3 regions of the Brevibacterium paucivorans genome follow, and region 3 is predicted to be linked to each of the others. Evidence: predicted binding sites of a transcription regulator. Region 3 holds the regulator's gene; each other region holds the start of a gene.
The links. Region 3 encodes LexA, which represses DNA repair genes until DNA is damaged. Its sites were predicted from a motif close to TCGAACANNTGTTCGA; they were not measured.
Positions count from the first base shown of each region.

Region 1: a site for LexA is predicted at 1,189-1,204, ahead of JOE56_RS10990 (HNH endonuclease signature motif containing protein). Genes of this name have one in related genera too.
Region 2: a site for LexA is predicted at 1,330-1,345, ahead of JOE56_RS01575 (HNH endonuclease signature motif containing protein). Genes of this name have one in related genera too.

Region 1 covers NZ_JAFBCP010000001.1:2,382,328-2,385,605, forward strand. The annotation lists gene JOE56_RS10985 (ATP-binding cassette domain-containing protein) at 1-1,105, shown strand, start outside; gene JOE56_RS10990 (HNH endonuclease signature motif containing protein) at 1,291-3,278, shown strand, end outside.
Region 2 covers NZ_JAFBCP010000001.1:330,446-333,723, forward strand. The annotation lists gene dapD (2,3,4,5-tetrahydropyridine-2,6-dicarboxylate N-succinyltransferase) at 1-256, shown strand, start outside; gene JOE56_RS01570 (hypothetical protein) at 173-685, opposite strand; gene JOE56_RS01575 (HNH endonuclease signature motif containing protein) at 1,432-3,278, shown strand, end outside.
Region 3 covers NZ_JAFBCP010000001.1:1,990,180-1,993,457, forward strand. The annotation lists gene JOE56_RS09225 (ATP-dependent DNA helicase) at 1-1,792, shown strand, start outside; gene lexA (transcriptional repressor LexA) at 1,776-2,450, opposite strand; gene JOE56_RS09235 (LysM peptidoglycan-binding domain-containing protein) at 2,733-3,026, shown strand; gene JOE56_RS09240 (histidinol-phosphate transaminase) at 3,036-3,278, shown strand, end outside.

The sequences.
Region 1 (3,278 bases), 390 kb from region 3:
GCGAGTAGAGCTGGCGCGGATTCTGTTTCACCAGCCCGACACGATGATTCTGGACGAGCCAACGAACCACCTCGACGCGGAGTCCGTGCAGTGGTTGCGCGACTACTTGGCCAAGTACTCTGGAGGGCTGATCATTATTTCGCACGACCTCAACCTGATTGAGGAGGTCGTGAACAAGGTGTTCTACCTGGATGCGACGCGGCAGGTCATTGACATTTACGCGATGGGGTACAAGCAGTACCTGAAACAGCGTGAGGCGGATGAGCGGCGGCGCAAGCGTGAGCGTGCGAATACGGAGAAGAAGGCGTCTGCGCTGGTGGCTCAGGCCGAGAAGATGCGCGCGAAGGCCACCAAGGCGGTGGCAGCGCAGTCGATGCTCAAGCGCGCCGAACGCATGCTGGCAGGGCTTGAGGAGGAACGCCAGAGCGATAAGGTGGCGAGTTTGCGGTTTCCCACGCCTGCCGCGTGCGGAAAGGTGCCGTTGACTGGTTCGGGGTTGTCTAAGTCGTACGGGTCGACGGAAGTGTTTATGGACGTGGACTTGGCGATTGACAGGGGCTCGCGGGTCGTGATTTTGGGGTTCAACGGTGCGGGTAAGACCACACTGTTGAAGATTCTTGCTGGCTTGGAAAGCCCGGATACTGGGGGAGTGAAGGCCGGGCACGGGCTCAAACTTGGTTACTACGCGCAGGAGCACGAGACGCTTGATCTTGATCGCACCGTGCTTGAGAACATGCGGAGTAACGCGCCGGATCTCGACGACACGCAGGTGCGTACGGTGTTGGGATCGTTCCTGTTCAGTGGCGATGACGTGAGTAAGCCCGCCAAGGTGTTGTCCGGTGGCGAGAAGACGCGGTTGGCGCTGGCGACGTTGGTGGTGTCGTCGGCGAACGTGTTGCTGTTGGACGAGCCTACGAACAACCTGGATCCGGCCAGCCGGGAAGAGATTTTGTCCGCGATTCGGCGCTATGAGGGCGCGATCATTCTGGTGACACACGACGAGGGTGCGGTGCAGGCATTGGACCCCGACCGGGTGCTGCTTTTGCCCGACGGCGACGAGGACCACTGGAACGACTCGTATCTGGACCTGGTGTCGCTGGCTTAAGTGCGTGTTTGGTGCGCCGAGGCGTCTCCCGTTAAGGGAGGCGCCTTTTCGGTTTCCGAATTGAGTGTTTGTGGCTTCTTTGATTGAACATTCGTTCGAAAATAAATCGAAACAAAACGAACAAAACCCTTGACTCGCGCATTCGAACACAAATAGAATAGAAACATGCAAGGAGGTGAAACCACATGACCACAACAATCCACGACCAGCACAACGACATGTACGACGGGCCGGCTGTCGAACTATTCGAAACAGTCAAAACCACCACACGACTCATGGACGAAGCACGCGTGAAACAAGCCGAAGCAGTCGCTGCGTTGATCAGCGCCCACGTGACACCGTTGGATGACTTCACTGACGGCATGCACGCAGTATTCACCTCCAACCCCGGAACAGGCCCACTCGTGACCAACGGAGTAGCAGGGGCAAGTACAAATGCGAACCCAATTGCCTCCCGTGGTGGGTCTGTTGGTGTGGATGATGTGGTGGCGTGTGTGGCCCTGCCTTCGGGTGAAGTATGCACGGTTGCCAGTGTCGAACGTGTACCAGAGGAGCTACCGACCCCAACAGAAGGGGTGCTAGCGAAAATCTTGGATTGTACGCGCGCCCAGGTGGTGACCCAGGTGCGGAAAATCATGACAGCAGCAGTGCTCATGCCCAAACTATGGTCACTAGCCAAACAAGGCGTGATCGGATTCGACCGGGTGTTGTATACCGCTGGCAGGGCCGGTCGTGCTGGGGTGTGTATCCCGGTGTTTGATGAACTGCTCACCAGTAAACGGGTAGACGTGTCATGGAAAACCTTTAAACGGCACGTCACTGAAGTGCTCGCCATGCTCACCACCCCAGAAACCAGGGCGGAGAACGCGAAACGTAACCGGTCAGTGTCCTACTGGGTCAACGATGACGGGACAGCCACCCTGAGCCTTACTGGGCCGGTGTTGGAGATGGAAGCGTTTTATCAGCGTGTACGCGGGACTGCCAGAGCGATCATGGCGAACCACATAGAACCTTTCACTGCCACGTTGACGGATGAACAACAAGCCTTGTTCATCACCGAAAACAACGGGGACGTTTCTGAAGTACGAGTTGGTGATCTAGGTCGGGTTGAGGTTGATGATGACCGGCTGATGGACCAACTGACCCTGGATTTGATCACAGGGGCTAAACCATCAACCACGCTACGAGTCCGCGTGACCCGGACAGGCAAACAAGCCCCCATCAAAGTCACCTACACCAAACCAGATAACCCGAGCGCGGAAGACGCTGAAGCGATCCTCGAAAACGGCACCCGCATCCAAACCGGAAACCCTGCTGGTGCGCAAGCCCAAGGCGTGAACGCTACTGGTGCTGACGCGAACGGTGCTGATGTAAACGGTGTTTCTGCAACTGACGGGCCTGGTGCAGCTGCTTCTGGTCCGGGAGATTCTGGTTCTGTGTGGGCTGACAGGTGTGAAGCTAAGCAGGCTGAGCAGGTTTGTGAGCTTGAGTTGTGCGTGTCGATGCCTGAAAAAGAAGAATGGCTGAAATCCCAAGCCAGCATTAACCTCACGGTCCCGGTGCTGCACTTCCTCATGGACAACCCACCACCAGGTACAGAGGGAATACCTGAGGAACAGAGAACTGAGAGACAAAGATCCAGAAAAGCCCCCGGGCTAGATGAACACAGGCCCGAACAACAAGATGTTGGAAGACACGAAACCGAAGAACAAGTATTTGAGCACCAAGGGAGTAGCACGCCTTCAGGCGTTGGGCCGGGGCAAGGCGAACAGTTATTCAATGACCAGGGGAGAAATGCGCCGCCGGGTAGTGAAGAAACCCTAAACTCCGAAGAGTTCTTGAACACTGAGGAACCCGTGAGTGCCAGCGAGCCTGTGGGTGCTGGTAGTGAGTTTGATTTTGGGTTGCCGGTCAAGGTGGACTCGGGTGCGCGTGTGCCGGTGATGATGAATAACCGGGTGCCGTTAGACACTAAGACTGCTGATGAGGTGATTGCGCGGGCGAAGTGGTTATACAGGATGTTCACCGACCCACAAACCGGTGTGGTCTTGGAATCTGCGCCGACGAAGTATTACATACCGGCAGCTTTGAAGCGCATGGTTGAGGCTAGGCATCCTTTTTGCAGTGTCCCGTGGTGTGCGGTGCCTGCCAGGGTGTGCGAGAAAGACCATAT
Region 2 (3,278 bases), 1.7 Mb from region 3:
CAAGATCACGATTGGCACCAAGTGTCTTTTGGGTGCTAACGCAGGTATCGGGATCTCGCTTGGCGACAACTGCGTTGTCGAAGCCGGCTTGTACGTGACTGCAGGTACCCGCGTCACTCTGGAGGACGGAACCGTCGTCAAGGCATCAGAGCTGTCTGGACAGAGCGATATGCTACTGCGCCGAAACTCCGAGTCCGGTGCCGTCGAGGCCCTTCCTCGCACCTCGGGAGTTTCTCTCAACCCTGACCTGCACTAAGAAGAACACAGTCGCGGCCAGCTGGAGGATACTCGCGCATACCAGCGCGAAGTACCCTGTAGCTGGCCGTGTTGTTTCCATGCCACCGATTGGTGTGCCGTCAGGTGTTTGGCCGTCCCACATCAAGATTCCGTTGGTCACCGCATCTGCCAAAGTAAGCGTTACTATTAGCAAGAGCAGAGTGCTTGCTGTAGCGAGAATGGCTGGAATAAGGGGCCTTTTATAGGTGAGCGCTACGAGCGTCCCGATGGCAGGGAGCACAAAGATGGCGATAAGGATCAGGACCGTAAGCGCGTTGATGTCGTCAAGCAGACGCAGTGGGGTGCCTTGCGGTCCAGTCCACACTGCCAGATGAAACGTGCATGCAATTATTCCGGCTGCGATGGATACGAGTAGACAGCCGATACCGATCCACTTGAATGTTTTCATTTTCGTTTCTGCTCCGCTTCGTTAAGAGTTCGTTGTTTTTACGCTCTCACTTCTGGAGTGTCAGAAGGTGTTGGGCGTGTGCTTGTTTAGCTACACGGGGGTTCGGTCACGCTATGTGCGGAGGGCGGGTTGCAGGTTGCTGGGTGGCCGGATTGCTGGGGGTTTCTCGCGGCCGAGGTGCCTCGTTGACGGGAGCTCACTGACAGGGGCTCGTTGACGGGGGCTTGCGTTCTTGGTTCATCTTTCATGATCAGAAGGCGCCAAGCGAGTGAAACGGCGCGTTATATTGCGCAGTTTCGTTCGCTTTGCGCCATCATGCTCGGTTTGCGCGATTTAGTCTGGTGCGCTGCGAACGGCTAGAAGTTCGAACCAGCCTGCCTCACTCCCCCTAAAGCAGTAGTGGGGGCCGTGACTCTCACTAGCGAGCTTCGAGCTAACGTCCACAACGAGCTTCGCCGTTTTCTCAGCAGCTGAATGCGTTTCACTGAGTGCTTTTCGCGCCCGCAGTCGAGCGTTCGCCGTGCCCATGTCTGCTCGCTTGTCGTCACTAAAACTCAGCGCCGTTCGTCGCCACCGCAGAGCGTTTGTGGTGTCTTCAGCTGGATGCCTTTGGGTACCCAACTGAACGCGTGTGGCTTCTTTGACTGAACACTCGTTCGAACATAAATCGAAACAAAACGAACAAAACCCTTGACTCTTGCATTCGAATACAAATAGAATAGAAGCACGCAAGGAGGTGAAACCACATGACCACAACAGATCACCATGTATGCAATGACATGTATGACGGGCCGGCTGTTGAACTATTCGAAACAGTCAAAACCACCACACGCCTCATGGACGAAGCGCGGGTGAAACAAGCAGAAGCAGTCGCTGCGTTGATGAGCGCCCACGTGGCACCGTTGGGTGATTTCACTCATGGTCTACATGCGGTGTTTACCTCCAACCCGGGAACAGGACCACTGGTTACTAACGGGAAAGCAGGGCAAAGCTCTAATGCGGGTAAGGTTTCACGCTCAGCTTCGGGGTCGTCTTCTGCTTTCGGGCCAGCTGCTTCTCATGCGGGTGCTCGGGTTGTTTCTGCGGATGGTCCGCCTGCCAGTGTTGGTATTGACGATGTGGTGGCGTGTGTGGTGTTGCCTTCGGGTGAAGTGTGCACGGTTGCCAGTGTGGAGCGCGTACCAGAGGAACTACCTGCCCCGACTGAAGGGGTGTTGGCGAAGGTTTTGGATTGTACGCGTGCCCAGGTGGTGACCCAGGTGCGGAAGATCATGACGGCTGTGGTGCTCATGCCCAAACTCTGGTCGTTAGCTAAACAAGGCGTGATCGGGTTTGACCGGGTGTTGTACACCGTTGGCAGGGTGGGTCGTGCTGGGGTGTGTATCCCGGTGTTTGATGAAATGCTCACCAGTAAACGGGTAGACGTGTCATGGAAAACCTTTAGACGGCACGTGGCTGAAGTGCTCGCTATGCTCACTACCCCTGAAAGCCGTAGTGAAACGGCTAGGCGTCACCGGTCAGTGTCGTACTGGGTCAATGATGACGGGACAGCAACCCTGAGTCTTACTGGGCCTGTGTTGGAGATGGAAGCGTTTTATCAGCGTGTACGCGGGACTGCCAGAGCGATCATGTCGAACCACATAGAACCCTTTACTGCCACGTTAACGGATGAACAACAAGCCCTGTTCATCACCGAAAACAACGGGGAAACGGCCGAGGTGCGGGTTGGTGATTTGGGTCGGGTTGAGGTTGATGATGACCGGCTGATGGACCAACTGACCCTGGATCTGATCACCGGGGCGAAACCCTCAACAACGCTACGTGCCCGAGTGACCCGGACAGGCAAACAAACACCGATCAAAGTCACCACCGTGCCGGTTGATGTCGAACACGCCGGGGCAAAATCTGGGGCTACACGCGGTGTTGAGATCGTGCGCGAAGACGGCACACAAGCCCAAACCAGAAACGCGGCAGGCGCGCAAGCACAGGGCGGGAACGCTGCTGGTCCTAACGCAAACAGTGCTTTCGAGGCGGGGATTCCCGCTGCTGACGCGAACGGTGTTGATGTTTCTGGTGTGGGCGATGCTGATGGTTCGGTGTGGACTGACAGGCGTGAAGCCCGTCAGGCTGAGGACGTGTATGAGCTTGAGTTGTGCGTATCCATGCCTGAAAAAGAAGAATGGCTGAAATCCCAAGCCAGCATTAACCTCACAGTCCCGGTACTGCACTTCCTCATGAACAACCCACCACCAGGCACGGAGGGAATACCTGAGGAACAGAGATCTAAGAGACAAAGATCCGGAAAAGCCCCCGGGCCAGATGAACACAGACCCGAACAACAAGATCCTGGAAGACACGAAACCGAAGATCGACAATCCGGAAGAATCCACGAATCCAGAAAACAAAGAACCGAAGAACAAGTATTTGAGCACCAAGGGAGTAGCGCGCCACCGGGCGTTGGTGACCCGCCGGGTGATGGTTCGGGTAGTGAGTTTGATTTTGGGTTGCCTGTCAGGGTGGACCCGGGTGCGCATGCGCCGGTGATGATGAATGGTCGGGTGCCGTTAGACGCTAAGACCGCTGATGAGGTGAT
Region 3 (3,278 bases):
TGCCCTGCAGTCACAGATCATCCAACGAGACCTACCCCGACTTACGAAAACGGTAGGGGCCATCACCGGGCGGAAGCCCACCTCGGCGGTGTTAAAAGGACGGCGCAACTACGTGTGCCTCCACAAGCTGGGAGGCGGGTACCCGGGTGATGAAGAGTCCGCCCTGTTTGACGTTGGGGCTGACATTCAAGGGCACCGAGGCGGCTCAATGACCGCGACCGAAGCCGAGATCGCGCGGATCCGGGAGTGGGCCGACGCGACCGCGACGGGGGATCGGGACGACCTGGTGCCTGGCGTGTCCGACCGGACATGGTCGCTGGTGTCCGTGAACTCGTTCGACTGCCTGGGGTCCACGTGTCCCATGTTCGAAGAGTGCTTTGCCGAACGCGCCAAGAACTCGGCGGCGGACTCCGACATTGTGGTCACCAACCACGCGCTCTTGGCGATTGAAGCGCAAGGGGAGCAGTCGGTGTTGCCGGAGCATTCGGCGGTGGTGATCGACGAGGCGCACGAACTGCGCGACCGCGTGACCGGCGCGCTCACCGGGGCAATCACGCATGCGCTTCTAAGCGCTGTGGCGTCGACTGCTAAGAAGCACACGGCCGCCACGGCGAACACCATTCAGGCGCTCACCAGGGCCAGCGATCAGTTTGCGACTGCCCTGGAAGAGCACGAGCCCGGTCTGTTGCGCGTGTGGCCAGAAGACCTGGGCGACGCGCTGTCAGCCGTGCATGACGCGTTGCGGGACTTGAGTTCGCAGGTCGGGGGAGTGTCCAAGGAGTCCGAGCCCGACGCTGGACGGCACATGGCACGCGCGCGCATTGATGAGGCGTATGAGCTGGTGGAGCGGTTGTTGGACCGCAACAGCAACGATGTTGCATGGATTTCGACGAACACGTTTAAGGAAACCACCACTACGTCGCTCGTAGTGGCGCCGCTGAGTGTGGCGGGTACGTTGCGGAACGGGTTGTTTGCTGAGTCCACCGTGGTGGCGACATCGGCGACACTGGCGTTGGGTGGCAAGTTTGAACCGGTTGCGGCTGCCCTGGGGCTGGCTGGGGAGGATGCGCCCCGGTACGACGCGATCGACGTGGGTAGCCCGTTTGACTACCAGAAGCAGGGGATCCTCTACGTGGCCGGGCACCTGCCCAAGCCCGGCAGGTCAGGGGTCAACGTTCAGGTGTTGGACGAAATCGTGGAACTGATTGAGGCATCCCGAGGTGGTGCCCTGGGACTGTTTTCGTCCCGGCGCGCCGCTGAAGAGGCTGCGCAGTTTGTGCGGGAACGCACGCGGTACCCGGTGTACTTGCAAGGCGAGGACACGTTGTCGGTCCTGGTGAGGGACTTCGCCGCCGATGATTCGGCTGTTCTGTTTGGCACAATGTCGCTGTGGCAGGGCGTGGATGTGCCGGGGCTGACCAACCGGCTGGTGCTTATCGACCGGATTCCGTTTCCACGCCCCGACGACCCGTTGTCGCAGGCGCGCACTCAGGCTGCAGCAGCTAGAGGTGCGAACGGGTTCATGGCGGTGTCGGCAACGCACGCGGCGTTGCGGTTGGCGCAGGGAGCTGGGAGGCTGATCCGCACGTCACACGACAGCGGTGTGGTTGCGCTGTTGGACTCGCGTGCGCGCACAGCAGGCTATTCGAAGTTTTTGCTCGACTCGCTTCCGCCACTGTGGCGGACCACTAATTCTGGACTGGTGAAGCAGGCCTTGCAGCGCCTGGCAACGGGAGTTGCTACCGGGGAAGCCGGCGCTGGGGCCGCTGCAACTTCTACAGCCGACGAATAACGGCGGTGACCAGGCCCATGATGAGCGCGTGATCGCCGTCGATGGGTTCGTAGTCCTTGTTCTCAGGGAGCAACCACTGCTTGCCACCTTCGCGCTTGAGCGTCTTCACGGTGGCTTCGTTGTCGAGTAGGGCGGCTACGATTTCGCCGTTGTTGGCCGTGGACTGTTTGCGCACCACGACCCAGTCGCCGTCGCAGATGGCCGCGTCGATCATGGAGTCACCTACGACCTGCACGAGGAACATTTCGCCTGAGCCCACAACCTGACGGGGGAGTGGGAAGACGTCCTCAACGTGCTGTTCTGCCGTGATGGGGCCACCGGCTGCGATGCGTCCCACGACAGGAACCAGTGCGGTGTTCGCGGAGGTTTCTGGGGTGATGTTGTTGTTGTACTCGATTTCGTCGGGGTTGACGACTTCAAGGGCCCGAGGTCGTTTAGGGTCGCGACGGACGTACCCCAAGCGTTCCAGCTGGTTGAGCTGGTGGGCAACAGATGACAGCGAGGCCAGGCCGGCTGCCTGGCCAATTTCACGCATGCTTGGTGGGTAGCCGTTGGTGTAGACGGCGTGTTCGATGCATTCGAGGACTTGCCGCTGACGTGGAGTCAGTCGCCTGTCGGTGCGTGAGATTGAGTCTTCTGGTAGTGAGCGCGAGTGCAGTGACTCTTGCTCTTGAATGTCTGCGATGACGCTTTCGTTGCGTGGGCGCCCCCGGCCCCGCTTTGCCTTTTCTGCCACGTTTCCTCCCAATGTGTGACCTGCTAAAACGTGCGATCCAAAAACTGTGTCAGACCCTCCTGGAACAGTCAGGTGTGAAAGCGAAAGGGATCGCGTTTGAATCTATTTTCGCACATTTGTTCTAGAAACAGTAGACATTTGTTCGAATGTTGTGTTCAATAGAACATAGATTCGATAGAACATTAGTTCGAATGGAGGAATGAGATGACACGAGTGGCTCGCACATATGCGGTTCGTCGGCTAGTGGTTGTGCTTGCGTTGGTTGTCGCGGCGTTCGCTATTAGCTTGGCCGTGTTGCCGGCGCAGGCTTCTGAAGGTGGGGCATCAGCTCAGACCGTGACGGTGACAGTGCAGGAGGACCAGTCGCTGTGGACTATCGCACGTGAGCACAGTGAAGGTGTTCCCACCGACCAGGTGGTGAAGCAGATTAAGGCGCTCAACGGCCTCGACGGCTCGCTTGTTCGACCCGGACAAAAGCTCGAAGTGCCCTCACGTTAAACTCGTGGCGTGGTTGAAAATCTCCCGGTTCGAAACGATCTGCGCGGTGCGAAGCCCTACGGCGCGCCAGTGCATGATGTGCCAGTGCGCCTCAACGTCAACGAGAACTCGTATGACGTTCCACCAGTCGTGGTCGAGGCGTTGCAGAAGAATCTTGGGGAGCAGCTTCAACATCTCAACCGCTATCCGGACCGTGAGTTCACTCGCCTGCGGGAGCTCCTGTCGCAGTACCTGTCCACGGTTCTGCAAAAG